4 regions of the Gordonia sp. VNK1 genome follow, and region 4 is predicted to be linked to each of the others. Evidence: riboswitches for the same ligand, from Rfam matches in the RefSeq annotation. Region 4 holds a riboswitch; each other region holds the start of a gene.
The links. Region 4 has a riboswitch for S-adenosylmethionine ahead of ABLE94_RS17455 (LLM class flavin-dependent oxidoreductase). Riboswitches for the same ligand answer to the same signal wherever they lie in the genome.
Positions count from the first base shown of each region.

Region 1 (7,957 bases), on a different contig from region 4:
ACGACACCGAGTGGATCACCATCGTCGACAAGAGTCCGGTCGACGGGGACACCCGCAATCCGTTCCGGGTGGATGCCAAGGACCGTTTCACCCATGTGCGTCTGACGATGCACCCCGACGGCGGCATCGCCCGCTTCCGGGTGCACGGCCGAGGCGTGCCCAACCCGCACTTCTTCCGGTACGGCCACTTCGACCTGGCCGCGCTGGAGAACGGCGGCCTGATCACGGCCTGCTCCAACATGTTCTACAGCTCACCGAACAACCTGCTGATGCCCGGCCGGGCCCGCCACATGGGTGAGGGCTGGGAGACCTCCCGACGCCGCGACGACGGCAACGACTGGGTGCAGGTGCGCCTGGCCGGCCAGGGGCGGGTCAGTCTGATCGAGCTCGACACGAGCTACTTCCTGGGCAATGCACCAGGCGCCGCCACGGTCCGCGGCCGTGACGGCGACGACGGCGAGTGGTTCGAGGTCCTGCCCCGCACCGAGCTGCAGCCCGACACCCGGCATCGGTTCGTCATCGACCTGGACCGGCCGATGACCGAGGCACGGCTGGACATCTACCCCGACGGGGGCATGGCCCGGTTCAAGCTGTACGGACTGCTCACCGAGGAGTCCTACGCCGGGCTCATCGAGCAGTGGGAGCGCGGCGAGGCCTGAGGTCGAGTCTGTGCACTCCGGACCGGTGCGAGATCTGCGGATCAGGCGACGCCTCGGGCGGCACCGGTGAACGCCGGCAGCACGAGCTGACGGACCCGGTTCTCGGTCGCCGACCCATCCAACGACACCAGGATCACCGCGTCGGCGACCTCGGCGGCGTAGATGTCGCGGATGAGGGTGACCAGCCCGCCGGGTGTGCCGATGTAGCGAACGGTGCCGCCGTCGAGCTCGTCGGGGATACCCGCGACCGCCGCCCGTGCCGACGCGGCATTCGGGGCGATGGCCACCTCGACCTCCAGTGCCACACTGAAATTCGCGGTGTCCCGGGTGCCGGATCGCAGCACCGACCGCGCCCGCTGCGCGTCGCGAAGGGTCGGTCGACGCACCACGATCGGCGCGTCGATGGCCGACACGTCCCCGGCCAGTGCCACGCGCAGACCGGGGCGGCCGATGCTGATGCGGACGTCGGAGAGTTCGGCGGTCATGGGTGTGCCTTTCCGGGAGCAATGCGGGTGAGTTCGGTGAGTGCGGTGACGAGCCGGTCGACGTCGGCGGAATCGGTACCGAGGCCGAAGCTCGCGCGGACCGCCCCGTCGGTGTGTCCGAGTCGGGCCAGCAGCGGATGCGCGCAGAACTTGCCGTCGCGCACGCCGATTCCGTGATGATCGCTGAGGTACTCGGCGACGGCGCGCGGCGTGTGTCCGTCGACGGAGAAGCCGGCGATGCCGACGCGATCGAGGTCGTCGGAGAAGATCCGCAGCGGCGTCACGTCGGCGACGCCGGCCAGCCCGGCGTCCAGACGGGCGCGCAGTTCTGCCTCATGCAGGCCGATCAGTTCGAATCCGAGATCGACGATGGCCTCGCAGGCGGCGGCAATGGCGATGGCGCCCAACACATTCGGTGAGCCGGCCTCATGCCGCGCGGCGCCCGAGTGCCAGGCGGTGGAGGCGCAGTTCTCGTCGGGTCCGTCGACGAGGCTCACCTGCGCCGACGCCCCGCCGCCGGCAAGGTACGGGTCAGCGGCGTCGAGCCAGTCGCTGCGACCGATGAGGACTCCGGATCCAAAGGGTGCGTAGAGCTTGTGGCCGGAAAAGACGAGGTAATCGATGCCGTGACTGACGATCGACACCGGTCGGTGTGCCACCAGTTGCGCGGCGTCGACGAGGATGCGGGCACCGTGGCGGTGGGCGATCGAGGCCAGCCGTGAGATGGGCAGCACCTCGCCGGTGACGTTGGATGCCGCGGTGACGGCGAGCAGGGCGGCCGGCGCCGCGGCGAGTTCGGCGTCGAGCGCGGCCAGGGTGTCCTCGAGGGTGTCGCACGCCGAGACGATGCGCGCGGACCCGTTGTCGCGGGACACCCACGGCAGCAGGTTCGCGTGGTGCTCGATGTCGAGAACGACGACGTCACCGGGGGTGCAGTGGGCGGCCAGGTTGATCGCGTCGGTGGTGTTGCGGGTGAAGACGACGGTGTCGTCGGTGCGGCCACGCACGAAACGTCGGACCGTGTCCCGGCACTGCTCGTAGCGGCGGGTGGTGACCTGCGACAGGTGGCCGGCGCCGCGGTGGACGCTGGCGTACTGACTCACCGACGCCGCGACGGCGTCGGCGACGGCGGTGAGGGCGGGCGCGCTGGCCGCGTAGTCGAAGTTGGCGTAGCGGATCTGATCACCGCTGGTCAGCGGGACGAGTTCGGCGGCACCGACGACCGAGGTCAGCGGTCCGATGGTCGACAGGTCGGCGGCATCGGACTGCACCGCGCAGTCGTTGCGGCAATCAGTGGTGGTGGCGACAGCAGTCATCGCAAAGGCTCCTTGGAATCCACGCTTGCCGTGCCCGGTCGGTACACGGCCAGGTCGTCACCCGGAGCACCCCACCGCGGAGGAGGGTTGCCGGCCAGCTAGCCGGGGCTTGTCGCTGGCACTCATGACCTGCACCAAGGGTGGCCTACGGCGCGCAAGGGTGTCAATTTTCACTCAGCGTGAGCGAAAGGCCGCGGCCCGTCGTCGCCTAAGTTGGTTGGGTGCCCGTCTCCGATACCCACGCCGCGTCACCGTTCGTCCTGTCGCGGCCGCACGGGACGGTGCGAGCGCGCGGCGTGCGGACGCGATTCGCCGACGCCGACGACGCCGCGACCCGGCTGCGCAGCGGCGCCGTCGATGCGGTCGTCGGGGCGGTGGCCTTCGATCCCTCGGCCCCGTCGGCGCTGTTCGAGCCGGTGACGCTGTCCCATGAACCGACTCCGCTCGCCGGGAGCCGACCACCGCGCCGGACGCTGATTTCGTCGGAGCAGATTCCCGATTCGGCCACCCATCGTGATCGGGTGCGTGCCGCGTTGTCGGCGATCGCCTCCGGCGCATTGGCGAAGGTCGTCCTCGCCAGAATGATTCGGGCTCAACTGGATTCGCCGGTCACGGTCGACGGGCTGCTGGCCGCACTCGCCGGCGGCAACAGCGAACACAACGCCTTTGCCGTCGACACCGGCACCTCGTGGCTGCTCGGCGCGAGCCCGGAACTGTTGCTGCGCAAGGACGGTCGCGAGGTGACGTGCCGGCCATACGCCGGTTCGGCGCCGCGCTCGGCCGATCCGGAGGCCGACCGGGAGTCCCGCGAGAAGCTCGCGGCGTCGGAGAAAGATCACCGCGAGCACGCGTTCGTCGTCGAGCACCTCCGGGATCGCCTGGCACCGTTGTGCCGCGAACTCGCGATCCCCGATGAGCCGCAGTTGTTGTCGACCGGCGAGATGTGGCATCTGGCGACCCCGATCCGGGCGATACTCGACGACGACGCCGTCGGCGCCCTGGATCTTGCGATCACGCTGAGTCCGACACCGGCGGTCGGCGGCACACCGAGCGAGGTGGCCACGGAATTCATTCGCGCACACGAGGAACCGCGCGGGTTGTACGCCGGTGCGGTCGGGTGGGCCGACGCGGCCGGCAACGGCGAATGGATGGTGACCATCCGGTGCCTGGAACTCGAGCCCGACCTCCGTTCCTTCCGCAGCTGGGCGGGTGGCGGCATCGTCGCCGACTCCGACCCCGATGCCGAACTCGCCGAGACCACCGCGAAACTCCTAACGGTATTGCGGGCGTTGGGTATCGAGGACTGACTCGCCGCGTCGAGTGGGCGCCCTTTCCCGTCGAGTGGGCGCCCTTTCCCGTCGAGTGGGTGCCCTTTCCCGTCGAGTGGGCGCCCTTTCCCGCCTTGCATCGCGAGTTCTCGGGACACCCCGACGCGGCAGGTGAACTCCCGATTGTCGAGGGCGCGCACCGAGTCGGCATCGATGACGCCGTACCCGTCGAGATAGCCGGGTTCGTCATCCTCAGCGTCGAGGGTGGATTGGTCGGCGACCACGAAGATCGATGCGCGGGCGGCGGCACAGGTAGCGGCGGTGGGGCGCGGTGTTCGGGACCAGTACACAAACAGCTTGCTGCGGACCCCGACTGGGCGGAACCCGGCTGGGCGGAGGCCAACTCTGTGCCGGCGACCACAGGTGCGTCGACTGGGATCGCAGGATCTGCTGGATCCTCGCCCATGCCATCGTCAGTGCGAGCACCGCCAGGAACCACGTCGGAATCGCGTTGCTCCTCACACACCGGAGACCGACCGCCAATCGGTCCTGCCCCTGGTCAACGCGATCAACGCATCGGCACGACGCTGCTCCAGCCGGTTTGGGGCCATCGACCGCGAATCCGCTGACTGCGGCGAAGCCCTGGCTCGACGCCCGCCGGATACACCCGGAAGAGCACAGACGAGTTCACCTGAGCCAGAACCACTTTCACGCACCTCGGCCCCACCCGGAACTCCCGGGTGGGGCCGTTGCATATCGACCGAGGCCAGCCGATCAGATCCACATCCACAGCCACTGACGGCTGCGCGGGTCGTAGCGACGCACGCGGCGACGACGCTGGACGCGGACGGGATTGTTGTTGCGGCGAGGTGCGGGCATGATGAACTCCTGTGTTCATAGACGTGAGATCCGCTGTGTGCGTTTCTCTCTGACGTCTTCCACGATGCCGGTCCACCCTTGCGGTGCCGTGCACACGACCTGCCAGATTGCTGCGCGACCGCAAACCGCGGCCACACATCGGTCAGCCCAGTGCCTGATCCAGGTCGCCGAGGAGGTCGTCAATGCCCTCGAGGCCCACCGACAGCCGAACCACCGAGTCACCCAACCCGATCGCCGCCCGACCCTCGGGTCCCATCGCCCGATGGGTGGTGGTCGCGGGGTGGGTGATCAGTGACTTGGAGTCGCCCAGGTTGTTCGAGATGTCGATGACGCGGAGTGCGTTGAGCACGTCGAAGGCGCGTTTCTTGCCCTTGACACCGCCCATTTCGGCCAACTCGAAGGTGACGACGGTGCCGCCACCGGACATCTGCTCCTTGGCGAGCTCGTACTGCGGATGTGATTGCAGGAACGGGTATTTGACCCACCCCACCCGCGGATCGTCCTCCAGGAACTGCGCGATTCGCAGTGCCGAGGCGACCGACGCGTCGACGCGCAGGCGTAGGGTCTCCAGACCCTTCACCAGCGTCCACGCGTTGAACGGGCTCAACGCAGGACCGGTGTGACGCATCAGCGTCTGCACCGGGCCGTCGATGTACTCCTTGGTGCCGAGCACCGCACCACCCATCACGCGGCCCTGCCCGTCGATATGCTTGGTGCCCGAGTAGACGATGACGTCGGCCCCGAGTTCGAGACCACGCTGCAGCAACGGGGTGGCGAACACGTTGTCCAACACCACCTTTGCACCCGCGGCATGCGCCAGCTCGGACACCCGCGCCACGTCGACGAGGGTCTGCATCGGATTCGACGGGGTTTCGAAGAACACTGCGTCGGCAGGCGTGGACAACGCCTTCTCCCACTGGGAGAGATCCTCACCGTCGACGAATTCCGTTGTCACACCCCAGCGCGGCAGGATCTCGTTGGCCACCACGAAGCACGAACCGAACAGGCTGCGTGCCGCTACCAGCCGGTCCCCGGCCTTCAGCAGCGCACCGAGAGAGACGAAGACTGCGGCCATTCCACTCGCGGTGGCGAAACACGCCTCGGCGCCCTCGAGTAGCCGCAGCCGCTCCTGGAACATCTCGACGGTCGGATTTCCGTAGCGGGAGTAGACGAATCGCTCGTCCTCACCGGTGAAGGCACGCTCGGCGGCCTCGGCGGAGTCGTAGACGTACCCGCTCGTCAGGTACAGGGCCTCCGACGTCTCGAAGAAACCGGATCGATCCAGTCCGCCGCGGACCGAGATGGTCTCCGGCGAAACACCAGGTGGCAGTTCGCGACTCACGACTGCCTCCACTCTGTACGGTCGGCCGGCTCGCTCGTTTCGCTCACGACTGTCTCCACGGAAGATCCTGGGCCCGCCAACCGGTGGAACCACGATGATCGAATTCGTCGAGCGCACCCTCGAATCCGTCGAGCACGTTGTAGGCGAGGGAGACCCCGTCGGCGGTGGCCGCCTCGGCCGCACCGATCGACCGGTGACCCGAACGGCAAATGAAGATGACCTCGTCGTCATCGGCGATGCCCGCGTCACGCAGTTCGGCAACGAACGCCTCGTTGGGGGTCCCGGCGGGGAAGGTGGTCCACTCGACGAAAATGGTCTGCTTCTCCAGGACCTCCAGGTCGGGCACACCCACGAACGACCACTCGGCGCGCGTGCGACAGTCCACCAACTTCGCCTTGGGGTTGTTCTCGAGCTTCTCCCAGGCCTGCTGCGGGGTCAGATCTCCGGCATAAGTCATGCCTTGCACACCTTCCAGTTCCCGTTCTCCCGAAGCACCACGACGTTCGTCGTCTGCTTCTCGTCGGATTTCTTGTCGAATTGCCAATGTACTGTCGCCGTCGCGCGGTCACCGGAGACGCTGACATCGCTGATCTCCGGAATGACGATCCGCCCGTTGGCCTCCAACGACTTCTGGTTCTCGGCGGTGAACTCCGCCTCAGACGGAAAGTCACTCGCATTCAGGTCGGCGGCGCAGGTGTGATCGCGGAATTCCGCGTAATCAAGGTTGTTGCGCGCGGTGTAGAAATCGTTGATCGCGTACTGGACCTGCGCCGGTTCACTGGCCCGTTCTTCGGCCGGCCGGATCAGGTACGACAGCAAGATCCCGACCACCGCCACGACCACAACGATCAACGCCAGCAGGAAAGGCCAGACCTTGCGCCACGAGGGCGCCGCGTCGGCACCCGGGTCGTCGGCACCGAGATCGTCACCGACGATCTCGGGTGCGGACTTGCGAGGTGCGCGTTTGGCCATGGAGGCGAGTGTATCGCCGCAGTTCTCGCCGGTTTCGAGGGCCTTGTCGCCGGATGCGATCGATCACACGTCGCCGCCGCGAGTGAGGCCACCCTAACCCGAGATTTTGGGTACGGCCCACCAACGCCTACCGTAGAGGGGATAAGCGTCGACGCATCGCTGACCTCCCGCGCGCGTCGAAGACAGACGAGAACGAGGTAGACGACACCTTATGACCGATCAGAGCCGCCCGCTGCGCGTTGCCATCATCGGGGCCGGTCCCGCCGGGATCTACGCCGCCGATGCGCTGATGAAGTCCGACACCGCCAAGGATCGCGGTGTCAGCATCGACCTCTATGAGCGGATGCCCGCGCCGTTCGGCCTGATTCGCTACGGCGTCGCACCCGATCATCCCCGCATCAAGGGCATCATCACCGCCCTGCACAAGGTACTCGACAAGCCGCAGGTCCGCCTGCTCGGCAACATCGACTACGGCACCGAGATCACCCTCGACGAACTGAAGTCGCTGTACGACGCGGTGATCTTCTCCACCGGCGCCACCGACGACCGCGGACTGCAGATCCCCGGCGTCGACCTCGATCGTTCCTACGGCGCCGCGCAGTTCGTCGCCTGGTATGACGGCCACCCCGACTTCCCCCGCGAATGGCCGCTGGACCAGGAGAAGGTCGCCGTCATCGGAGTCGGCAACGTCGCACTCGACGTCGCGCGCGTGCTCGCCAAGACCGGCGACGAACTGCTCCCGACCGAGATCCCGGACAACGTCTACCAGGGACTCAAAGCCAACAAGGCCGTCGAGGTGCACGTCTTCGGACGACGCGGACCGGCGCAGGCCAAGTTCACCCCGCTCGAACTCAAGGAACTCGACCACTCGCCGAACATCGAGGTCATCGTCGACCCCGAGGACATCGACTACGACGAGGGTTCGGCCGTGGCCCGTCGCGGATCGAAGATCACCGACCAGGTCGCCACGATCATCGAGAACTACGCGATGCGCGAGCCCAAGCAGGGCGCCATCCACAAGCTGTTCCTGCACTTT
Region 1 covers NZ_JBDZDJ010000022.1:22,048-30,004, forward strand. Annotated here, with positions in the region: gene alc (allantoicase) at 1-659, shown strand, start outside; gene ABLE94_RS21235 (hypothetical protein) at 701-1,144, opposite strand; gene ABLE94_RS21240 (aminotransferase class V-fold PLP-dependent enzyme) at 1,141-2,460, opposite strand; SAM riboswitch class IV at 2,477-2,590, opposite strand; gene ABLE94_RS21245 (isochorismate synthase) at 2,682-3,767, shown strand; gene ABLE94_RS21250 (O-succinylhomoserine sulfhydrylase) at 4,750-5,949, opposite strand; gene ABLE94_RS21255 (rhodanese-like domain-containing protein) at 5,993-6,406, opposite strand; gene ABLE94_RS21260 (Rv0361 family membrane protein) at 6,403-6,921, opposite strand; gene ABLE94_RS21265 (FAD-dependent oxidoreductase) at 7,133-7,957, shown strand, end outside.
Region 1: it holds a riboswitch for S-adenosylmethionine, as region 4 does, so the genes downstream of both, ABLE94_RS21240 (aminotransferase class V-fold PLP-dependent enzyme) here and ABLE94_RS17455 (LLM class flavin-dependent oxidoreductase) in region 4, are expected to answer to the same signal.

Region 2 (7,957 bases), on a different contig from region 4:
GGTGATGAAGGCCGGGTTGTTGCCGCGGAAGGTGCCGTTGTGTTCGCCGGGTGACCACACGTCGAGGTCACGGCGGATCAGGGTGAGTGCCAACGGTAGGCCGTATCCACTGATCGACTTCGACAACGTGACGATGTCCGGGGTGATCCCGGCCTCCTCGAACGAGAAGAACTCGCCGGTGCGGCCGCAGCCCATCTGCACGTCGTCGACGATGAGCAGGATGTCGCGGCGGGCACACAGGTCTGCCAGGGCGCGCAGCCACTCCGCACGGGCGACGTTGACGCCACCCTCACCCTGCACGGTCTCGACGATGACGGCGGCCGGCAGGTTGAGGCCGCTGCCGGAGTCGTCGAGGACCCGCTCGAACCAGCTGAAGTCCTCGACGGCGCCGCCGAGGTAGTTGTCGAACGGCATCGGGGTGGCGTGCACCAGCGGAATGCCCGCACCGGCCCGCTTCATCGAGTTGCCGGTCACCGACAGGGAACCCAGCGTCATGCCGTGGAAGGCGTTGGTGAAACTGACGATCGACTCACGGCCGGTGACCTTGCGGGCCAGCTTGAGGGCGGCTTCGACGGCGTTGGTCCCGGTGGGGCCGGGGAACTGGACCTTGTAGTCGAGACCGCGCGGGGTCAGGATCTTGTCGGCGAACGTCTCCAGGAACCGGCCCTTGGCCGCGGTGGCCATGTCGAGTCCGTGGGTGATGCCGTCCTCGTTGATGTAGTCGAGGAGTGCGGACTTGAGGACCGGATTGTTGTGACCGTAATTCAGCGATCCGGCGCCGGCGAAGAAATCCAGATAGCGATCGCCGTCGGTGTTGGTGAGCCACGATCCGCGGGCCCGGCCGAATACCGTCGGCCAATTGCGGCAATAGCTGCGGACCTCGGATTCGTGCTGGGTGAAGACCGAATCGTCAATCGTTGTATCGAACATACTCATGAACAAACCTCCGATAGGTGAAAAATCGTGGGTAATGACGCACGGCCGCGTCCCGGGTCGTGCCCCATGCGCGATGGAATACCAACGAGCGCAAGGGATACGGACGCGCATGCGACGGAATCGCATGCGGCACTACGGTGCCGCCTGTGCCGAACCGTGCCACTTCACCGGCGGGCGGACGATCGCAGTGCGAGCCCGGTCGAAACTGCTCGCTGAGCGCCGTCACACCGTGCGCTCCCTCAACACCGTGCGTTGAGCTCGTCAAGCCGCTCGTTGAGCTCCGTCACACCGCTCGTTGAGCTCCGTCGAAACGTCAGTCCTGAAAGTCCCTCAGGGTTCCGGGATCTCGGGTTCCAGCAGGTAGAGATCCTCGGGCTCGTGGGCGTCGGGGAAGTCCGTCGCGGCGAAGAGATCGCGCCGGTCGAACCGAAGGCCGCGGGCCGCTGCCACGGACGCGAAAAGCCGTTGGGAGGCAACGTTATCCGGGCTGATGGTGGTGTGCATCGCGACGATGCCACGTTCTGCGGTGCGATCGAAGAGGCGATGCAGCATCGCGGCGGCGATGCCGTGGCCGCGATGGTCGTCGTCGACGGCGACCTGCCACACCATCAGGGTCGACGGGTCCGACGGTCGGCGGTAGCCGGTGACGAATCCGACTGCGCGGCCGTCGACTTCGGCAACGATGGACGTCTCTGCGAAATCGGAGCACCACAGTACGTAGGCGTAACTCGAGTTGACGTCGAGGACGCGGGAATCGCGGGCGATCTCCCAGAGCCGGGTTCCGTCGGTCACCGTCGGAATGCGGTAGTCGAGAGTGAGTGTGTTGGATGGGGCCGTTCTTATGTGGGACGGGCTCATGACGGATCCGACGTTAACAATGTGTGTCGTCGGATTCACCCACCGACGGAAATCGGTCACGGAATGACCCACCAATTCCCAGTTCAGCGGGCACATGTGAGGCCAGTCACATCGGGGGATCTGCAGGGCGGCAGAGCGGGGTCGCACGGGCGCGCTGGGCTCCCCTTCGTCGGCGCGGCCCTGGGGCACAATGGCGGGGTGACCCGCATCATTGCCGGCCGGTTCGGTGGACGCCGACTCAAGGTCCCCGACGACGGCACCCGACCGACCTCGGACCGGGTGCGAGAAGCACTGTTCAGCATGCTCGCCGCCCGCATCGACCTCGACGGCGCCCACGTCCTCGATCTGTACGCCGGATCGGGTGCCCTCGGCATCGAGGCCCTGTCGAGGGGTGCAGCGACGGCGACCTTCGTCGATGCACGCCGCAAGGCGAGCGGTGTCATCACGGCGAACGTCGCGGCGCTGGGCCTCGCCCCCGATGCGCAGGTCGTCACCTCGTCGGTGTCGACCTTCCTGGCCGGCTCGCCCTCACAGCCGTTCGATCTCGTCTTCAGCGACCCGCCGTATGCCATCGACCCGGCTGAGATCGAGGACGACCTCGCGCGACTCGGTGAGCGGTGGGTGTCCGCCGATGCATTGATCATTCTCGAACGTGCCCGGCGGACGTCGGTGAGCTGGCCGGAGGACCTCGAGGTGATCCTGACGAAGATGTACGGGGACACCGCCGTCGACGTGGGCATGCGACGGTGGGCCGCAGGGGACGGGTAGGTTCAACGGTCATGACCAGTGCGGTGATCCCCGGCTCCTTCGATCCCTTCACACGTGGGCACCGTTATGTGGTGGAGCGCGCCGCGAGGTGTTTCGACGAACTCGTCGTCACCGTCGTGGTGAATCCGAACAAACGGGGACTGTTCACCGTCGACGAGCGCCTCGAACTCATCGCCGAGGACTGTGCCGATCTGCCCAATGTGCGGGTGGACCGGTGGACCGGCTTGCTGGTGGACTACCTGCGGGAGAACTCGATCCATTCGATCGTGAAGGGTCTGCGGTCGGCGGTCGACTTCGATTACGAACTGCCGATGGCCCAGATGAACCGCGACCTGGCCGACGTCGAGACGATCTTTCTGCTGACCGATCCGCGCTACGCGCATGTGTCGAGTTCGTTGGTGAAAGAGGTCGCGAAACTGGGCGGTGACGTCTCGCCGTTCCTGTCGGCCCATATCCATCAGCGTCTCCTCGCCGAGATCGCGGGCGAGCGGCGGGTCTGATCGGCCGCTCGTTCGGCACGAGATCTTCACCTCTGCACAGAGAAAAACTCTCGCGGGTGCAAACCCGACATCGAAACATCCTCGCGCAGTAGCGTTCTGACCACGGTGATGAGCGTCAGCGTCAAGCCCTGGCTTGCTGGCCGGCAACCCTCGCGTCGCGGTGGGGTGCTCCAGGTGACAACCGGATCGGTATCGGACCGATAAGCGCGATGGCCACCGTGTGGCCGGAAGAGGTTGTATTGATGTTGCTGGATGTGTCATGCCGTTCGACGTCGTTGTCGACGAGACCACAGGGTTCGGCGGGCCGGAGATGACGGCATCTCGGGGCCGCGATGCGGGCTCGGTGGCGCTGACGGAGTCGCCGCAGGCCCGCGATGATCACCCGACCGTGCCGGTCGATGTACCCGCGCCGCCGTCGCGTGATCCGGTGATACCGCTGCGTCATCCGGGGCGGTGGATGCTCACGGCAGTGGTCGCCGTGATCGCCGCGCAGATCGTCCACGGGCTGATCACCAACCCGTTCTTCCAGTGGGATCGCTTCGCGTACTGGTTCTTTCGTCCGGTCGTGATCGAGGGACTCTGGGTAACCCTCGAGGTGGCGGCCTACAGTGCGGTTCTCGGGTTGCTCGGGGGTATCGTCCTGGCCCTCATGCGCCTGTCGCGGAGTCCCGTTCTGGCAGCGGTCAGTTGGATCTACGTGTGGGTGTTCCGATCCATTCCGCTGATCGTGCTGCTGCTGATCTTGTACAACTTCGGTGCGCTGTATGAGTCGCTGAGTCTGGGAATTCCGTTCGGGCCCGGGTTCTTTCACTTCTCCGAGGCCGATCTGGCGACTCCGCTGATCATCGCGATCGTCGGGATCAGCCTGCACGAATCGGCCTTCGCCGCCGAGATCGTGCGGGGCGGAGTGCTGTCGGTGGACGCCGGCCAGCACGACGCTGCCGCGGCACTGGGATTGCCGCGCCACTATCACTTTCTCCGCATCACCCTTCCTCAGGCGTTGCGCACCATCGTCCCGTCCTATGTGAACCTCCTGATCGGTCTGATCAAGGCGACGTCGCTGGTCTATTACGTGTCGCTGCTGGATCTGTTCGGGGTCGTCTCCACCCAGAGTTCCACTTACTCCGGCGACGTGGTGCCGCTGCTCCTCGTCGCGACAGTCTGGTACATCGTCCTGACCAGCATCGTGTCGGTCGCACAGTTCTATGTCGAGCGATACTTCGCGCGTGGTGCGGTTCGGACCCTACCGCCGACACCGCTGCAGCGACTGCGGATGACCGCGGCGACACTCAGCCGGCAATCGAGGTGGACATCATGAACGCGGCATCGGGAGTCGGCATCGACGCCGCGGACCTGGCTGGCGTCACCGGCGCCGGTGCTCGGGTCGAGGTGCGCAACGCCCATCGCTGGTACGGAAACCTCCATGTTCTGAAGGGAATCGATCTCACGGTCGAACCCGGTCGGGTCGCGGCGATCCTCGGCCCGTCCGGGTCGGGAAAGTCCACCTTGCTGCGTACGATCAATCATCTCGACCGCCTCGACGCCGGACATGTGAGCATCGGGGGAGAGTTGATCGGCGTGCGCCGCGTCGGGGGTGGGCGTCTCAAGGAGCTGCCGGAGCGGGTCATCCTGCGTCAGCGACGTGACGTCGGCTTCGTCTTCCAGAACTTCAACCTCTTCGCCAATCTCACCGCCCTGGACAACGTTGCTGCGGCGCCCACGGCGAGCGGAGTGTTGTCGCGTGCCGCAGCGGTGGCGCGGGCCCGTGACCTCCTCGACCGAGTCGGGTTGTCCGACAAGGCCGATGCCTATCCGCGGCAACTGTCCGGCGGTCAGCAGCAACGTGTGGCGATTGCGCGTGCTCTTGCGCTCGAGCCGCGAGTGTTGCTGTTCGACGAGCCGACCTCGGCACTCGACCCCGAACTGGTCGGCGACGTGCTCTCGGTGATCGCTGATCTCGCGGCCACTGGTACCACGATGCTCATCGTGACCCATGAGATCGGCTTCGCGCGTCAGGTCGCCGACTCGGTGATCTTCATCGATCACGGCGAGATCATCGAACAGGGCACGCCGGACCAGGTCCTCGATCATCCGTCGCACCCACGGACACAGGACTTCCTGCGCCGCGTCCTCTGACGCACGCCCGGTAACACCATCCGGCGCACGTGGCCGGAGACGATTCATCGCCGCTCGGGAGTCCGTCGGCCAGGCCGGCGTTCCGGCACCGCAGTCACTCGGTTCCCGCCCACACCCACCCACTGAAGGAGTAGTCATGTCTCGACATCGATCGTTCGTCCGGCGCGTCGCCGCCCTCGCTGTCGGCGGGGTGATCGCCGCGACCGCACTCAGCGCGTGCGCGGGGGCATCCGCCGACGACACCGCCACACCCGGCTCGGTGGTGGTCGGTGCCGTCTCGAACGGAGCCGCCAAAGAAGTCACTCTGTCTGTGCCGCAGGTGGATTCGATTCGCGGTCAGCTTCCTCAGGAGGTCCGTGACTCGGGTGAATTGTCCATCGGGATCGGCGCACTCCCGTCGGGATACCCGCCGTTGGCCTTTGTCGGGTCCGACCAACACACGTTGACCGGTGCCGAGCCGGATCTGGGCCGGCTGGTGGCATCGGTGTTCGGACTGAAACCGGTGATCGAGAACTCGACCTGGGAGAACCTCTTCGTCGGAATCGACAGTGGGCGAGTCGATGTCGGATTCTCCAACATCACCGTGACCGAGGAACGCAAGGACAAGTACGATTTCGCGTCGTACCGTCGCGACCAGCTGGCATTCGAAGTGCCGGCGTCGAGTTCGTGGAACTTCGACGGCGACTATCACACGCTGGCGGGAAAGACGGTCGCGGTGAATTCGGGAACGAATCAGGAGCGCATCCTGTTGGCGTGGCGTGATGCTTTGGCTTCGGAGGGGAAGACGCTGACCGTCGTCCACTTCCCGGATTCGAACGCCACCAATCTCGCCCTGGCGTCCGGCAAGATCGACACGTATCTCGGGCCCAATCCCTCGATCTCTTACCACGTCCGGCAGACCGCGAACACTCCCAAGGCCACCCGCATCGCGGGCACCTACTCCGGTGCCGGTGCGAGCCTGCAGGGCATGATCGCCGCCACGACCAAGAAGGGGTCCGGGCTCGCCGCTCCGATCGCGGCGGCGATCAATCACTTGATCGAGACCGGTGTATACGCGAAATGGATTGCCGCATGGAATCTCTCGGCCGAGGCAGTGCCTGCCTCCCAGATCAACCCGCCCGGACTACCCCGCTCGGACTCCTGATCACCTCGGTGCACGACTCATCGGAGAGTGAACTGCCGCGCGGAGTAACAGCCGTGCGGGGGCAACAATGGAGTTGACTGCGGCGGCGACCAACTATGACCAACGGAGCCGTGAGAGGTGGGGGCGAAAGGAGTCGGGTGAGGTGACCACACACAAGGACATGACAACAGACCGGGCGGCGGATGTTTCGGCCGTCGGCAGTGCCGATGTCGGGGTGCTCGATCACGCCGTGCGTTCGGCTCTGACCGGCCCCCATGCGCACTTCGCGGAGCGCCGCGGACGGGTGCTCCGCTACCCCCGCGATGTGTCGGTGTACGGCGATTTCCCCGAGGACCCGACTCCGCAGGATTGGGCCGACGCGGCCGAACTCTATGGGCCGGGCGCGGATCTGCCGGTGTCCGGCGATCTGCCCTCGCCCCCGCCCGGGTGGGCGGTGTCGATGAATATCCCGGGTGTGCAGATGGTCGGCACGAACGTGTGGGGCGCGGCAGACGCCGAGGCGGTGGTGTTGACGCGCGCCGACGTGCCGGAGATGCTGGCGTTGGTTGGGCGCACGCGTCCGGGGCCCTTTCTGACGCGGACCATCGAGCTGGGTACCTACCTCGGAATCCGGCGTGGGGGAGAGCTGGTCGCCATGGCCGGGGAACGTCTCCATCCGGTGGGGTGGACGGAGATCAGTGCCGTCTGTACCGATGAGGCGTTCCGGGGGCAGGGGTTGGGGACGCGGCTGGTCCTCGCGGTCGCCGCGGGTATCCGTGCCCGGGGCGAAATCCCATTCCTGCACACCGCGGCTGCCAATGTCACTGCGATCCGCCTGTACGAGGAACTCGGCTTCGTTCTTCGGCGCACGTTGACGTTCGGAGGCATTCGCATCCCCTGATGGCGGCCGACGCTGAGCGCTGAGTCCGTAAGTGGGGCTTGCCACGTCCCGGGAGGCGACGCACTCGGGCCCGTGGGCGCGGGGTGGGTTCAGGAGGTGTCGAGGCCGGCGTGTTGCAGGGCGGCCAGGAGACGTTCGGCTCGATTCCCGCGCGGGATCATGCCGGCGGCGTCCATCTCGGGTCGCTCGACCTCGGGCTCGACGCGACCCATACGAATGAGGTGCTGACGTGCCTGCCCTTCGGTAATCGTGCCGCCGACCTGGATACGGGCACTCAGAGCACGACGCAGCGCCGCAGCGGTGTCGATCTCCCCGGTGTTGGTGACACCAGGTTCGTCGGAGTGCTCGTCGCCCATGGCGTCGGGCCCGTCGGGTGGTCGGGGCTCGACAGGGTCGGATTGGCCTGCGCCTGAATCGTATTCGTCGATGACCGGGTCGGGCTGGCGTCCGACGACGTCGCCGTCGTGATCGTCATCCTCGTCGACGCTGTCTATATCGTCGATGCTCGAGGAGTCGGCGGTCGGAGCCTGATGATCCTTCAAAAGACCACGATCGGACAAGGTTTCGGCATCCACAGCCGACGGCGCGGTGTCCTCGTCGTCGCTGTCAACGTCGGGATCGGCCGGTACATCGACGTCGGCGGCGGCGTCGGCTTCGACCGACTCGGTCTCAACCTCTGCTTCGGCGTCGGCTTCGATGTCAGCAGTTTCGGCATCGACCGCTTCGGCGTCGACC
Region 2 covers NZ_JBDZDJ010000003.1:249,766-257,722, reverse strand. Annotated here, with positions in the region: gene ectB (diaminobutyrate--2-oxoglutarate transaminase) at 1-936, opposite strand, end outside; gene ectA (diaminobutyrate acetyltransferase) at 1,267-1,794, opposite strand; gene rsmD (16S rRNA (guanine(966)-N(2))-methyltransferase RsmD) at 1,993-2,562, shown strand; gene coaD (pantetheine-phosphate adenylyltransferase) at 2,574-3,062, shown strand; SAM riboswitch class IV at 3,167-3,275, shown strand; gene ABLE94_RS05060 (amino acid ABC transporter permease) at 3,322-4,380, shown strand; gene ABLE94_RS05055 (amino acid ABC transporter ATP-binding protein) at 4,377-5,198, shown strand; gene ABLE94_RS05050 (ABC transporter substrate-binding protein) at 5,335-6,342, shown strand; gene ABLE94_RS05045 (GNAT family N-acetyltransferase) at 6,503-7,222, shown strand; gene ABLE94_RS05040 (HNH endonuclease signature motif containing protein) at 7,312-7,957, opposite strand, start outside.
Region 2: it holds a riboswitch for S-adenosylmethionine, as region 4 does, so the genes downstream of both, ABLE94_RS05060 (amino acid ABC transporter permease) here and ABLE94_RS17455 (LLM class flavin-dependent oxidoreductase) in region 4, are expected to answer to the same signal.

Region 3 (7,957 bases), on a different contig from region 4:
TCCTACGTCAAGGGCAAGCACGCCGACTGCGCGCGCATCGGCGTGGACTCGATCCGCAAGGATCTGCCGGCCGACGCCACCACCGACGAGCTCAACGCCGCCATCGACGAACTCAACGCCGATCCGGCCTGCACCGGGTACATCGTCCAGCTGCCGCTGCCGGCACACCTCGACGAGAACGCGGCGCTCGAGCGCATCGACCCGGCCAAGGACGCCGACGGTCTGCATCCGATCAATCTCGGCCGACTGGTCCTGGGCAAGGAGTCGACGCTGCCGTGCACGCCGCGCGGGGTCATCCACCTGCTGCGGCGTTACGACATCCCGATCGCCGGTGCCCGGGTGACGGTCATCGGTCGTGGCGTGACGATCGGGCGGCCCATCGGATTGTTGCTGACCCGCCGCAGCGAGAACGCCACCGTGACGCTGTGTCACACCGGCACCCGCGACCTCGCCGCCGAGGTGTCGCGCGCCGACATCGTCATCGCCGCCGCCGGGGTACCCCACCTGGTGACCGCCGACATGGTGAAGCCGGGCGCCGCGGTCATCGACGTCGGAGTGAGCCGCACCGATGACGGACTCCGTGGAGACGTGGCACCCGACGTGTGGGAGGTGGCCGGCCACGTCTCACCCAATCCGGGCGGTGTGGGCCCCCTGACCCGGGCGTTCCTCCTGGTCAACGTCGTCGAGCGGGCGGAGGCGCAACTCGCGGAGAAGCTGGGTCGATGACCGCCGACGCCACCGACCGGACCCGGCGGATTCACCGGGCGCGCATCGTCCGGGCGTGCATCGTGCAGATTCCGTATCTGCTGGTGATGCTCGGTGTGGTGGTGGCCGCGGGGTTGGTGCTCTTCGATCGCTGGCGGCGTGGTGCGTTCGTGTTCGGTTCCGCGCTCTTGCTGGGTGCACTTCTGCGCGCCCTGATTCCAACCACCAGGGTCGGATTGTTGCAGGTCAGGGGCCGGTTGTTCGACGTCGCCGCGATGGCGACGGTGGGTGGACTGATGCTGTGGCTGGCCACCTCGATCGACCCTTTGGGCACAGATTGATTACACTGGTGACCTCAGCGTGACATTCGGGGCCAAGAAGCGGCGCTCATCAGATCGAGGAATGACACGGTCGTTAGCGACACTAAGTAGGGATTGGCATCTCATCCATGTTGGAGACCAACAGCCAGGGCACTGACGGCGACGCGACGTCGCTGGGTGTCTCGGTGGGCGAGGGCATGATCCATTACGTCCTGATGACCCTTGACGACGCCGGCCGGACCGATGTCACCTCACGCGTCTTCGAGGTCGACCCCACCGACGGCCTCGACTCCGTCGGTCGCGTCAATGCCGGGATCGACCTCATGCTCGACGCGGCGCGGGCGGCCGATCGCCGTGTCGGACCGATCGGCGTCACCGCTCGGACCGCCACGCAGCGCCGCCGCCTGCGCTCGGGCGGGACGGGGACACGCCGACAGGTCTACCTGAGTTCCGACGAAGAGGCGGTGGCCGAATACCTCACCCGCACCGGCCAGATCGACCGCTTCACCGCCGTGGTGGTGGCCGATTGCGGTGACACCGGAATGTCGCTCTACACGGTGGATCCCGCTGCCGGGACGATTGCGTCGATCGAACGAACCGTGGTGATCAGTGGTCGTGCGCTGGATCGATCGCTCGCCGATCATGTTGCCGCGCAATCGGTCTCGGTCGGCCGGGAGGCGCAGACGCGACGTGGGCGGGAGTTGCTCGTCGGTGCTTGCCGGACCGCCAAGGAGGAGATCGGCGACGCGGTACCCGCATCCGGTGCGGGTGGTCTGCGTCTGACCCGGGCGGCGGTCGCCGAGGCGGCCGCGCCGATGGTGGCGGATGCGCGTGGAGTGTTCACGCGCTACGTCTCCGCGGTCGGTCGGCGCGGTCCGGCACCCGACGCGGTCGTCCTGGTGGGTGGCCTGGCGAATCTGCCGGTGATCCACGAACTCGCCGGCGACGTCGATCTGGAGGTGCTTGTACCGCCCTCCCCGGAGATCGTCGCCGCGACCGGCGCGGCGATGCTCGCCTCGTCGTCGTCGTCGACCGGCGGTCTCGGCTTCATCGGCGGGCATCGCGGGCCACGCTGGTCGCTGGCACCGGCGGCCCTGGTCGGTTGTCTGATCGCCGCCGTCGTGATGGCCGCCGTCGCGGTCGGCGCAACGCTGTCCACCGGGGATTCCCCGGCGCCGACGTCCACGGAGGGTGCCGAGGAGGTCGCGACCACCGACTACACCGGGTGGACCTCGACGACGCGTTCGACGACATCCGCCGAGATCAGCGCGGTGCTGCCGCCGACGATCGCACCACCGCCCGGCGGGTTTCAGTCACCGGGTTGGGCGACGACCGAACTGCCGCAGACCACGATCTCGGCAACGACGCTGACGCTGGTGCCGAACACACCGAGCACCACCACCGCGTCGCCGAATGTCACGTCGCCGAGCACCACGACCCCGACAACGCCACCGCCACTGCCGATTCCATCGCAATGGTTGCCGCCGGGACTGCTGCCGCTCATGCCGCCGCAGACGAGCACCCCGGCCCCGGACACGCCGGATCTGACACCCTATCCCGTCCCGGCGCCGCGGCAGCAGGCCGTGCCGTCCGCTGCGCCGACGACGACCACCACTCCGGCCGGCTGACCCGACTCGACGGCTGCGGCCGTGCCGATCGGCGACGATCAGCGGCGCGCGAGATCCACTGTGCGCTTGAGGAGATCGGCGATGGCGTCGAACTCGGTGAGAAAGCCGTCGTGGCCCTTGTCGGACCGGATCACCTGCAGACCGCCCACGCAGTTGCCTAGGCCGTCGGCGAGCTCCTGTTGTAACCGCAACGGGTACAGGCGATCCGAATCGATACCGGCGACGATGATCGGCACCTGACACGACCCCAGCGCCGCGGCGATGCCGCCTCGGCCGCGTCCGACGTCGTGATGGTTGAGAACCTCGCTCAGCACCACATAACTGCCCGGATCGAAACGTTCGATGAGCTTGTCCGCCTGGTGCTCGAGGTAGCTCGCGATCGCGTATCGCCCACCGCGCAAGGGGTTTTCACCATCCTGCGCAGAATCGCCGAACCGCTCGTCGAGTTCCAGTTCATGTCGATAGGTCAGATGCGCGATACGACGCGCGATCCCCATGCCGATCATCGGTGAACGGCCGGTGCCGTGATAGTTGCCGCCCTGCCAGTCCGGGTCGGCCGTGATCGCCGCGATCTGTGTTGTCTGCGTGCCGATCTGATCGGCGGTGGCGCGGGCACCGACCGCGAGCACCAGCGCGGTACGCACCTTGTCGGGGTAGGTGATGGCCCACTCGAGCGCACGGGCCCCACCCATCGAGCCGCCGAGAACCGCACCGATGCTGCGGATGTCGAGCGCCTCGAGGAGGGCGGCCTCGGCCCGCACCTGATCGAGCACGGTGATCTGCGGGAAGCGTGAACCCCACGGCCGCCCTTGGGGATCCGGCGAGGACGGACCGGTCGAACCGCGGCACCCGCCGAGCACGTTCGCCGAGATCACACACCATTCGTCGGTGTCGATCGCCGCACCCGGACCGATCAGGCCGTCCCACCATCCGGGGGAGGGCTGCTCGTCGGTCGCGGGTCCGGTGACATGGGAATCACCGGTCAGCGCATGCAGGGTGAGGACGACATTGTCGCGTTCGGGTGACAACGTCCCCCAGCGCTGGAACGCCAGGGTGACGTCGTCGAGCACCTCCCCGTTGTCCAGAGCCAACGACCCCACCCGCATGCGGACCATCTGCCCGTCGGGGACCTGCTCCCACTCGGGTTGATGCGCCGCGGAGGCCTGGGGGTCGATGCTCACCGACACGGGGTGTGTGCTCCTGTCTCGAGTCCGAATTACTGTGCGGCGGCGAAACCGTGGGCGAGGTCGGCCAGGATGTCGTCGATGCCCTCGATGCCGACGGCCAGGCGGACCAGACCGGGGGTCACACCCGCGGCCAGCTGCTCCTCGGGGGTGAGCTGACTGTGGGTGGTCGAGGCGGGATGGATGACCAGCGAACGCACATCACCGATGTTGGCGACGTGGCTGTGCAGCGTCAGGGCCTCCACGAAACGCTTGCCCGCGTCGACACCGCCGACGATCTCGAAGCCGATGATCGCGCCCTGGCCCTTGGGTGCCAGTTGCTGTCCGCGCGCGTACCACGGCGACGACGACAGGCCGGCGTAGGCGACCGAGGAGACCTGCGGATGGTCGTTGAGGAACTCGGCGACGCGCTGTGCGTTGGCGACGTGCCGTTCGATGCGCAGGCTCAGGGTTTCCAGGCCCTGGGCGAGCAGGAAGGCGTTGAACGGCGAGATCGCCGCACCGGTGTCACGCAGCAACTGCACGCGGGCCTTGAGGGCGTAGGCGGGCGCGCCGAGATCGGCGAACACCGCGCCGTGGTAGCTCGGGTCGGGGGTGGTGAAGCCGGGGAACAGGTCGACCCCGTCACGCTGCACCCGCCAGTCGAAGGTACCGCCGTCGATGATCACGCCGCCGATCGCGGTGCCGTGTCCACCGATGTACTTCGTCGCCGAGTGCACGACGATGTCGGCGCCGTGCGCCAGCGGGTTGAGCAGGTACGGGGTGGCGACAGTGTTGTCGACGATCAGCGGCACACCGTTGCGGTGCGCGACCTCGGAAATGCCTGCGATGTCCAGGATCTCGTTGTTCGGGTTCGAGACCGACTCGCCGTAGAAGGCCCGGGTGTTGGGGCGCACGGCCGCCTGCCACGACTCGAGGTCCTCCGGGTCCTCGACGAAGGAGACCTCGACGCCGAGCTTGGGCAGCGTGTAGTGGAAGAGGTTGAAGGTGCCGCCGTAGAGCCGCGGGCTCGACACCACGTGCCCGCCGTTCTCGACGATGTTGAGGATGGCGTAGGTCTCGGCGGCCTGCCCCGACGCGACGAGAAGTGCGGCGACACCGCCCTCGAGAGCGGCCAGGCGCTGCTCGACGACGTCCTGGGTCGGGTTCATGATGCGGGTGTAGATGTTGCCCGGCTCGGCCAGCCCGAACAGGTTGGCGGCGTGGGTGGTGTCGTTGAAGGTGTACGACGTGGTCTGGTAGATCGGCAGCGCGCGAGCGTTGGTGGCGGCGTCGGCGCTCTGACCCGCATGGATCTGTTTGGTCTCGAAGCTCCAGGTGTCCACAGGATTCACGGTGCCGTCGTTGGCTGCGTCAGACATGGAAATAGATCACTTTCTACGGTCGGCAGGGTTACTGGAACCCTGATGGGGTCCGACCTTCGGACCCGCGCTTGCCGGGGACACACTGCGTCGTCCCACAACCCGGTCATCACCCGGAGCACCCCACCGCGGTTGGAGGGTTGCCGATCAGCAAGCCGGGGCTTGTCGCTGATGCTCATGACCTGGCGACAAGGATATAGCACGGCCACGCCGGGCTGATAACCCTCCTGCTCACCATGGTTGGAACGGTGGCGGGCGTGGTGGCCACCGAAACGGCACCGCGCGGTGCGCTCGAGAGCGCGGTGGTGTCCTCCGGCCGGAGGAATTGTGGATCGTGAGGCCGGTTTTCGATATCCACTACTGGACATCGGCCTACGCTGCACGCTATGGCAGGGTTCGGGGACCGACGTCGCATTCGACTCGCAGCTCTCACGGTTGGTGTGGGTGCGGTGGCGGCGTCGCTGGTGACGGCGACATTCCTGGGGCGTGGGGTGGCGCTCGCGCAGGAGAGCGATTGCGCGCCCGGTGCGGTCTTCACCGTCGGGGGAACGTGGAACACCGACGCGAGTTACCTGGTGGGGATCGAGCAGCGATACACCGGGCACGGGCCGCAGTGGCAGGAGCTTACCAACAGTCCCTACTCGGGCGAAGATGCTTACGACATCATCCCGGTGCCGTATTCGGCAACCATCTGGCCGCTGGGAGCGGTCGGCTACAACGCGAGCGAGGCCGAGGGAAGGGCGAACCTGGAGCAGGCCGTCGCGACGTATCAGCAGAGCTGTCCCGACAGCAAGATCGTCATCGTCGGATACTCCCAGGGTGCGCGTATCGCCGGCGACGTCCTCACCGACTTCGGTCAGAACCGCCCGCTCGAGGACGGCACCGTCATCGATTCGAGCAAGGTCACCGGTGAGCTCTACTCCGATCCCCGGATGGTGGGGACCCTGTGGGGACAGGGCATCGAATCGGCCCTCGTCGGTGTCATCCCGGGCCTGACCATGTCGGGCCCGCGTAGCGGGGCCGATTACGGCGGCCTGCCGGTGACCACCTACTGCATCGAGGGCGATCCGATCTGCGACCTGCCGGATGTGCTGCACGACCCGATCGGCGTCGTCGACGACTTCTTCGGGTACTGGGTCAAACACGGCCAGTACCCGTATCACATGTATCAAGATCCCGGCGACGACGTCATCTGGGATTTGGGCTCGGTCGACGGTGAGATGACGTGCACCAAGACCGGCACCCTCGAGAATGTGCGGACGTGCACCATCTCGTCGCCGTCATCGTCGGCGATCATCGTGCAGAATCTCGTCGACGCCGTGGGACTCGACTGGTCGGTGCCCGATCTGCTGCCGTATCGATTCCGCTTCCCGGACATCATCGGAATCACCCTGTCCGACTTCCAGGTCCCGATCCGCTGGGTGATGGACTGGCTGCCACCGCTGCCGGAGCTGGGTTACGGCGCCTACCTCCCGAATCTGTTCGACTTCCAGGACATCCTCAACGGTGTGCTGCAGTGGGATTCGGCACTGTTCAAGCAGGGTGTGGTGGCGCTCGCGGCGAGTGCGACGAGCATCGTGCTGCTGCCGGTGAACTTCGTCCGGTACTGGGCCGAGCGGATCGTCGAGGGCATCACCACGGTGCCGTGGGGCCCCGACTCGGCATCCCAGACGACGGCATCGCAGACGATTGCGGCGCTGTCCTCGTCGCCGGCGTCCGCGAGGTCGTACGGCGTCAGCACGCTGTCGGCGGGGGAGACGCAGGAAGAGGCCGAGGGCAGCGGCGACGCGCAGACCGATGGCACTCCGGGAAGCCTCGGCGGCGGAACGCAGGTACCGGAAACATCGACGTCGGATTCACCGGCGACGCCGGTGACCACCGTCGACACCACGCCGTCGGCCACGCCCGAGCCCACCGGCGGCGCCACGCCGTCGGTCACGCCCGAGCCCACCGGCAGTGCCACGCCGTCGGCCACGCCCGGGCCCACCGCTGACCCGACGCCGTCGGTCACTTCGTCGCCCACGCCCGAGACCACGGGCAGCGCCGTGCCCACCGCCGACGGTGCAGCCGTCGACGCCTCGAAGGAACCGGTCGGCGTCGGCTGACCCGACGACGCCCGCCTCGGGCGCTCGGCTCCGTGCGGCGCGCGCCGTTTGCCATGTGAACGACCTCACGCCGCCGAATGGGAATCCTCGGCGCCCGCGCGGTGGTTGGTGGACCTATGCCCGAGTCCGTCCACACGCCTGCCGACTCCGTCGTCGAGTCCTCCTCACCCTCGGAGACCTCGGCGAGCGCGCCGCCCTCGCCCGCCCGTCCGATCCGGTGGGCGATCCTGGCGATGGCTCTCGGCGGGTTCGGCATCGGGACGACCGAATTCGTCGCCATGGGCCTGCTGCCCAACATCGCCCATGCGATGTCGGTGAGTGAACCCAGCGCCGGCATCGTCATCTCCGCCTACGCCCTCGGTGTGGTGATCGGCGCACCGCTCATCGCCGCGCTGACCGCGCGGATGTCGCGACGCACCCTGCTGATCGCTCTGATGGTGGCCTTCACCATCGGCAATGCGGCGACGGTGGTGGCCCCGACGTTCGGTCTGCTCATCGCGGCGCCGTTCGTCGCGGGTCTTCCGCACGGCGCGTACTTCGGGGTGGCCGCACTGGTCGCCGCCCACCTGGCTGGACCGCGGAAGCGGGCCGCGGCGATCGGTCAGGTCATGCTCGGGCTGGCCGTGGCGAATGTCGCCGGGGTGCCGATGGCCG
Region 3 covers NZ_JBDZDJ010000005.1:167,233-175,189, reverse strand. Annotated here, with positions in the region: gene ABLE94_RS08320 (bifunctional methylenetetrahydrofolate dehydrogenase/methenyltetrahydrofolate cyclohydrolase) at 1-726, shown strand, start outside; gene ABLE94_RS08315 (DUF3017 domain-containing protein) at 723-1,046, shown strand; gene ABLE94_RS08310 (molecular chaperone) at 1,154-2,653, shown strand; gene metX (homoserine O-acetyltransferase MetX) at 2,692-3,840, opposite strand; gene ABLE94_RS08300 (bifunctional o-acetylhomoserine/o-acetylserine sulfhydrylase) at 3,870-5,198, opposite strand; SAM riboswitch class IV at 5,261-5,381, opposite strand; gene ABLE94_RS08295 (cutinase family protein) at 5,585-7,303, shown strand; gene ABLE94_RS08290 (MFS transporter) at 7,420-7,957, shown strand, end outside.
Region 3: it holds a riboswitch for S-adenosylmethionine, as region 4 does, so the genes downstream of both, ABLE94_RS08300 (bifunctional o-acetylhomoserine/o-acetylserine sulfhydrylase) here and ABLE94_RS17455 (LLM class flavin-dependent oxidoreductase) in region 4, are expected to answer to the same signal.

Region 4 (7,957 bases):
ACGTCGATGGCGCGCATGATCACACCGTCGGTGAGATCACCCGCGGTGCCGGCGATCAACCCGAGCAGGGCACCGATCGCCAGTGCGATCGCGACGGCGGAGACCGTGGCGGTCAGCGACAACGCCGCGCCGTGGACGAATCGCGTGTAAACATCCCGACCAAGATTGTCGGTGCCGAACCAGTGCTCGGCACTCGGCGCCCGGAGCTTGTCGGCGGGCACCGCGAGGAGTGGATCGCCATCGGCGAACACCGATGGTACGACCGCGAATCCGAGTGCCAGCGCGATCACGGCCACGCTCAGGACCGTGGTGGCGTTGCGGCGCAACCACACCCCGATCGCGTCGGGGCGCGCACGCCAGACCGGCCACGACCACGACGACGCGGACGACACCGAGGACGGGGCACTCTGCTCAGACATTGACCACCTCACGTGGGCTGCGATCGTCGACGGGCGAGGCGGTCGGTGTCGGGGCGGACCGCCTCAGCACTCGCGGATCGATGAACGGATAGGCGATGTCCACCAGCAGGTTCACCGTGACGAAGACCGCGGCGGAGAACGTCACCAGGGCCAGAACCAGCGGGATGTCCTGCGCCAGCACGGCACTCTGGGCGAGCTTGCCGACACCCGGACGCGAGAACACGGTCTCCACGACCACCGCACCGCCGAGGAGGTTGCCCACCACGACCCCGGCCACGGTCAACGCGGGCAGCGACGAGATCCGCAGGATGTGATGGCGGATGACCCGAATCCGGCTCGCGCCCTTGGCGGTTGCCGTCTGGACGAACGGCTCGGCATCGGTCCGGGTCATACTCGTGACCAGGACCTGACCGATCACGCCGGCATACGGGATCGCCAGGGTGAACGCCGGCAGGATTAGAGATCCGGGCCGGGTGTCACCGAAGGCCGGGAACCACACCAGCCGGAACGCGAAGACCTGCAGCAGGATCAGACCGACCCAGAACGTGGGCAGGGCCACCACCAGCGGCGGGATCGACAGGAGTCCGCGTCGCAGCCATGACCACGAGGTGTAGGTGGCGGTAACCGCCAGTCCCACCCCGAGGACGACGGCGAGCAGCACCGAGGTGAGGGTCAGGGCGACGGTGCTCGGCAGTGCGTCGGCGATGACCGCGGTGACCGGCCGGCCCTGCGAGATGGACAGGCCGAAGTCGCCGTGGATCGCACCGGTCAACGCCGACCAATACTGCTGCCACACCGACCGATCCAGGCCGTAGCGGGCCTTGAGTGCCTCGACCGCGGCCTGATCCACCGGTGTCGACGCATCACCCGAGGTGGCGATGGCCACCGGATCGGACGGCAGCAGGATCAGGATGACGAAGGCCACGGTGAAGGCCGCCCACAGCACCCCGAGGGCCGAAAGGAACCGTATTCCGAGATAACGCAGCATCGTCGCGTTCACCGCCCGGACAACCACGTGTCGTGGAACTGCAACCGGGACGAGGCATCGAACGTCACCTGGTGGGTGGTGGCCGCGGCACCGATGGCCTGCGACAGTTCGATGGTCGGGACGAACAGTCCGTTGTCGAGGATCTGTTGTTGTGCGGTCGCGAGGTCGGCATTGCGTTGCGGGATGTCGGTGGTGGACTGTTCCCCGGCCAAGGCCGTGTCCAGAGCGGGTATCGGTCCGCGCCGGTTCAGGTTTCGTCCGGTGAGCCCGAACTGGGTGCGCAGGATGTCGCCGTCGGCACGCGTCACGTTGTAGTAGATCGCGTCGTAATCACCGGAGTTCTGTCGGACCGTGGCCGTGGCCGCCGGCACCACGTCGAGTTTCAGCTCGACGCCGACATTCTTCAGTTGTTGCTGGACGAGTTCGAGGATGGCCTGGTTGCCCGCGAACACCGGACTGTAGAGCACCGAGAAGCTCAGGCGTTGACCATCTTTGGTCCGGATTCCGTCGGCGCCGGCCCTCCAGCCGGCGTCGTCGAGAATCTTCTTCGCCCTGTCCGGATCGAAGGTCAGGGCCGACGAAAGGTCCGAGTACCCTGGGGTATTCGACGCCAGGACGCCGGTGGCGGGATGGAAGTCGTCGTCGAGGACGGTGGTCACCAACTCCTGCCGGTTGATCGCCGGCAGCAGTGCGCGCCGCACCGCGGCGTCGGCGAGGACACCACGGGATACGTTGGGCTGCAACCCGAACGGCACACCCGGGTTCACCGCGGTGAGGACCTGTCCACCGGCCCCGGTGATCTGCGGCTTGTCGTTGGGCAGGGCATCGCTGATCGCGTCGAGCTGCCCGGAGGCGAGCGATCCGGTGCGCACCCCGGACTCCGCGATCACCGTGAAGTCGATGCCGTCGAGGTAAGCGTCACCGGCGTGACCGAATACCGACGATCCCCAGCGGTATCCGGTGCGTTTGCGCAGTGACGCCGACTTGCCCTGCGCCCAGCCCGAATACACGAACGGTCCCGATCCGATGTTGGTGCCCTGGCACCTCTCCTCCGGCGTCGCGGCGACGGTGGTGTCGGACTGAATCCCCAACTGTGGAGTCGAGGTGGCCTGCAGGAACTGCGCATTGGGCGCACCGAACGCCACCCGCGCGGTCAGCGGATCGACGACGGTGGTGCCGGTGTATCCGCCGAGGTAGGTCGCCGCCAACGGTGCCTTGGCCGCGCCGAGCGGCCCGACGATGGCGTCGAAGTTCTCCTTGACGGATTCGGCGGTGAGCGGGGTGCCGTCGCTGAAGGTGACACCGGGCTTGAGGTGGAAGGTGAAGGTCCGCGCATCCGGGCTCACCTCCCAGCTCTGGGCGAGCCAGGGCTTGAGTTGGCCATCACCCGGGTCCTGATCGGTGAGTGAATCGACGACCTGCCGGGTGACATAGATCGTCTGGTTGGTGCCGCTCTGGGCCGGGTCCGAGCATGTGGGGGCGTCGGAGAGTCCGTAACGCAGGGTGCCTCCCGGCACCGGCGGTCCGGCGTCGTCGGAGCCCGAGGACCCAGAACCACAGGCGGTGAGCACACCGGCCACGGCCACCACGGCGAGTGTGGAGACGGCCGGTTTCGCGGTGACAGCGATGCGCTTCATCAGATCAGCCCCCACGCCTTGGCGAGCAGCTCATGCGACCTCAGCCGGTCAGCATGGTCATGGGTGACCGAGGTGATGACGAGTTCGTCGGCGTCGGTGAGGCGCCCGAGTGCGGCGAGCCGCTGCACGACGGTGTCGGGTGAGCCGACAAACTGGGTCTCGAGCCGATCGGCGACCAGTGCCAGCTCGTCGGCGGGCAGCGGCTGCGCCGTCGCCGGGTCGGGGTACTCGATGGCGCCGTGGCCGGTGCGGATGCTGTGCACCCACCGCCCGTAGCCGTTGGCCAGATGCCGCGCGGTGTCGTCGTCGTCGGCCACCACCACGTCGGCGGACACCACCACATAGGGTTCGGCCAACACCGACGACGGGCGGAACGCCTGCCGGTACGCCGCGACCGCTTCGCGGGTGGTGCCGGGGCTGACGTGGTAGTTGGCCGCGAACGGGAGTCCGCGGGCACCGGCGACGTGAGCGCTCTGCCCCTTGCTGCTGCCGAAGATCCACACCTGCACGTCGGCTCCCTCACCCGGAACCGCATGTAGCTGCTGACCCGACGGACTGGTGTAGGTGCCGTCGAGGAGCGACAGGATGTCGTCGACCTGCTCGTCGAAGTGCGGTGGCTGCGCACCCGGCTGCGTCAACACCTCGAAGCTGCGTGCGAGAGGCGAATGTGCCAGTAGCGCAGTCACATCGACAGGTTCAGGGATCACCACCCCGTCGACGAGCCGACTCGCGCTCGGTGCGGAAATCGCGACCGGGCCCGCGGGTGTTGCCGCCGCCTCAGCGCGTCGCTGTCCGGATCGGCCGAGCCCCAGATCGATTCGGCCCGGGTGGAACACGTCGAGCATCCCGAAGGACTCGGCCACCGATACCGCCGTCGTCTGCCCGACCTGCACCGCCGCCGATCCGACGCGGATCGATCGGGTCGCGGAGGCGATCTGACCGATGAGCAGCGCCGGCACCGAACTCGCGACGGCGGCGAAATGGTGTTCGGCCACCCAGTAGCGGCGATACCCCCACTGCTCGGCGTGCTGCGCGAGATCGATCGTATTGTGCAGCGCAGCAGCAGGATCGGAACCCTCGCTGATAGGTGCGAGGTCGAGCACCGACAGCGGGGCATGGTCACGAAACGTCACGGGGTGTCTCCCATCGATCCCGGCGTTAGCACCCTGGGGCGGGTTGCTGCGACGTCGACGAGCCGGGTCTCTCGGTCGCTCCAGATGGTCGATTCACCGTAGGCCCGTGATGCTGAGACAGGCAAAGAGAATGTCGGGACGGACGCCGTCCACGCCCGAATGCGGCGACGATTTTCTCGCGCCGAAGAATTTAAGTCGGCCTCGCCACCGGTTGCTCGATGGGCTATCGTCGGTTGTGCGACTGGCGCAGCCGGAGTCCACCGGCAAGGAGCACCGTTTCCCGACATCGTCCGCCTGGGTGTCGATTCCACACCAGAAGGAAACGTGCCATGACCCAGCGCGTACCGGTTCCCGGCGGCAGGACCCGCCGGCACCATGTCGTCATCGTCGGATCGGGGTTCGGCGGGCTGGCTGCCGCTCGTCGACTCGAGCATGCCGACGTCGACGTCACCCTGATCGCACGCACGAGTCATCATCTGTTCCAGCCGTTGCTGTACCAGGTCGCCACCGGGGTGATCTCGCAGGGCCAGATCGCACCGCCGGTGCGGGTGATACTTCGCGACCAACGGAATGTGACGGTGGCACTGGGCGATGTCGAGGCCATCGACCTGGAGAATCGTGCGGTGACCTCACGCATGCTCGAACGTGTCACCACCACTCGGTATGACAGTCTGATCATCGCCGCCGGTGCGGGCCAATCCTATTTCGGCAACGATCATTTCGCGGAGTTCGCGCCGGGCCTCAAGACCGTCGACGATGCACTCGAGTTGCGCGGCCGCATCCTCGGGGCGTTCGAGCAGGCCGAACTGTCCACCGACCCGATCGAGCGTGATCGCCTGCTGACGTTCGTGGTGATCGGAGCCGGGGCCACCGGCGTCGAGATGGCCGGTCAGATCGCGGAGATGGCCGGCACGACGCTGCGCGGCACCTTCCGGTCCATCGACTCGACGCAGGCACGGGTGATCCTGCTCGACGCCGCACCGGCGGTGTTGCCGCCGTTCGGTGAAAGGTTGGGCTCCCGAGCCGAGAAGCGTTTGCGCGCACTGGGAGTCGATGTGCAACTCGGTGCGATGGTCGTGGACATGGACTACGACGGACTCGTGGTGCGCCAGGCCGACGGTTCGACGCGTCGCATCGAAAGTCAGTGCAAGGTGTGGTCGGCGGGGGTCGCGGCCAGTCCGCTCGGCCGACAGCTCGCCGAGCAGTGCGGGGTGGAACTCGACCGCGCGGGTCGGGTACGGGTCGAACCCGACCTGACCATCCCCGGCCATGCCGAGGTGTTCGTGATCGGCGACATGATGGCCGTCGACGGAGTCCCCGGTCAGGCCCCGGCCGCCAATCAGTCCGGGCGGTACGCCGCCGACGCCGTCGTCGCCCGGATCAACGGCACCTATCGCGACCGAAAGCCGTTCGCCTACTGGGACAAAGGCTCGATGGCGACCGTCGCCCGGCATTGCGCGGTCGCCCGGGTACCCATCCCGGGCACCTCACGGGCCGTCGAGTTCTCCGGCTTCTTCGCCTGGCTGGGGTGGCTGTTCCTGCACTTGCTGTACCTGGTGGGGTTCCGCAACCGGTTCATCACGTTCATCGACTGGACCCTGGCCTTCACCTCCCGCAACCGTCATCAGTTGGCGGTCACCGAGCAACAGGTGTTCGCGCGGGCGGCGATCGATCGGCTGTCACACGACCTCGCGGCCTGATCTCTCAGGTGATGGCGCCCATCGCGCGGTCCGCGGTGGGTGCCGAGAGGTAATCGAGGACCGGCAGCACCGTCCGCAGGGCGGCGGGAGCGATGCGTTCGGGCCGGTGGGTGATCGCCCGGACGATCCAATTCGCCGCCTCGTCCACCGACAGTGCCGCCACGTCGTCGTATTCGGCTGTGGGCGAGATCATCTCGGTCCGCACCAGTGGATAGTAGATATTGGTGGCACGCACGCCCGGATGGGGCCGTTCGGCGTTGAGGCTACGCCCGAAAATCGACAGCGCATTCTTCGACGCCGCGTAGGCGGAGAACCGCGGGAAGGTTCCGGCCATCAGTCCCCACGTGCAGACGTTGACGATCTGCCCGTGACCGCGCTCGACCATGCCGGGCAACAGTCCCAGGCTCAATTGGACGGCGGCGAAGTAGTTGATCGCCATGGTGCGCCGGTAGTCGTGGAGCCGGTCGGTGGAGTCGATGATGGACCGCCGGATCGACCGGCCGGCATTGTTCACGAGGACATCGATCTCCCGCCCGGACAGCTCACCGAGCAGCCGGTCGGTGTCGGCCTCGTCGGACAGGTCGGCCACCAGATAGTCGCAGCCGGTCTCGCCGGCCAGCGAGGCCAACTCCTCCTCGCGGCGCGCCACGGCGATCACCTGCGCCCCGCGCGCGGCGAGTTGCTGCGTGGCCACCCGGCCGATGCCGGCGGATGCGCCGGTCACCACCACCCGCAGGCCGGCGACGTCTCGTCCGCGACCGGTGAGGGTGTCCTCGATGACGGCCGGCAGCATCGTCCGACGCTGCATGACGTCGAAAACCGCCGACGACACGGCGCCGGGAGAGAGGGAGACCATACGAATCACTCCAATTCGTCGCGCAGTTTTTTCTCCGTGTGCCGGACCGCCTGGGCCGCGAACGGCTCCATGATCGCGCCCAGCGCCCGGCCGGCCAGTCCGCCGGGAAGGAGGTACTCGAACTCGGCATGGACCTCGGTGCCGCCGTCGGTATCGCGGAACTTCCAGGTGGTGTTGGCCTGGAACCCGTCGATCGCCTTGAGCACGATGAACTCGTGTTCGACCCACTCGATCGTCTCGACGACCGACTTCAGGGTCTTCGGCCCGGCCTTCAACTCGACGTCGAAGACCGACCCGACGCCGCTGGTGACCTCGGTCTGCGGCGCGAACTTGTGCACCCCGAACATGTATTCGGGGACGTTGGTGTAGTCGTTGATGTACTCGAACACCGCAGCGCGCGGCACGGAAATCTGGGACGAATGCCTGACAACGCCCATGACGGACCCCTCCTGTCGGTTCGCCGAGGCGCACGGCACGTGCGCCTCGCCACGCGCCACACTACGCACTGAGACAATGGCCGACGGCATGTACCCCGTCACGGCCTTCGGTCTCCGCCATCCGAGCCATAATGACGTATGCGATCGCGAGGCAAGATCATCGAGGCAACGCTCGACCTGATCTCCACCGAGGGCTTCGCAGCCGCCAGCATCGCTGCGGTCGCCGCGAAGGCCGGAGTGTCCCGGCAGACGGTGTACTCGATCTTCGGTTCCCGCGAGGACATGGTGTCCCAGGCCATGGGTGAACTCGCCATCTCCGCCATGCGCGAGATCCACGATCGACTCGAGGGCATCACCGACTTCGGTGACTTCCTGATCGAGTTCATCATCGCGGGTCGTTCGATGGCCATCGCCGACCCGGCCCTGTCGGTGTTGCTGAACTCGCAGGAGAGTCACCCGTTCTTCGACGAGGGGGCGATGGCGCGCACCCGGGAGGTGGCTGCGGAGATCCTGCGACCGGCCGTCACCGACAAACCCGAGTACCGACCGCACTTCGCCGACATCGTCGACATGACCGCACTGTTGAGCGTCTCACTCGTCGCCGTCGACGACGGCCACCGCTCCGACGACGAACTGCGGGCGTTCCTCGGTCGCTGGCTTCGGCCCGCACTCGATGCGATGGCCCGCCCCTCAGATGGCTGATCCGACGTCGTTGGCGACGATGCGGTCCAGCGCCCGCTCGGCGATGGCCGCGATCGTCATCGACGGGTTGCACGCCGCGGAGTTA
Region 4 covers NZ_JBDZDJ010000014.1:94,473-102,429, forward strand. Annotated here, with positions in the region: gene ABLE94_RS17440 (ABC transporter permease) at 1-419, opposite strand, end outside; gene ABLE94_RS17445 (ABC transporter permease) at 412-1,407, opposite strand; gene ABLE94_RS17450 (ABC transporter substrate-binding protein) at 1,416-3,044, opposite strand; gene ABLE94_RS17455 (LLM class flavin-dependent oxidoreductase) at 3,044-4,177, opposite strand; SAM riboswitch class I at 4,185-4,268, opposite strand; ZMP/ZTP riboswitch at 4,405-4,484, shown strand; gene ABLE94_RS17460 (NAD(P)/FAD-dependent oxidoreductase) at 4,507-5,877, shown strand; gene ABLE94_RS17465 (SDR family NAD(P)-dependent oxidoreductase) at 5,882-6,733, opposite strand; gene ABLE94_RS17470 (SRPBCC family protein) at 6,739-7,170, opposite strand; gene ABLE94_RS17475 (TetR/AcrR family transcriptional regulator) at 7,309-7,872, shown strand; gene ABLE94_RS17480 (GMC oxidoreductase) at 7,861-7,957, opposite strand, start outside.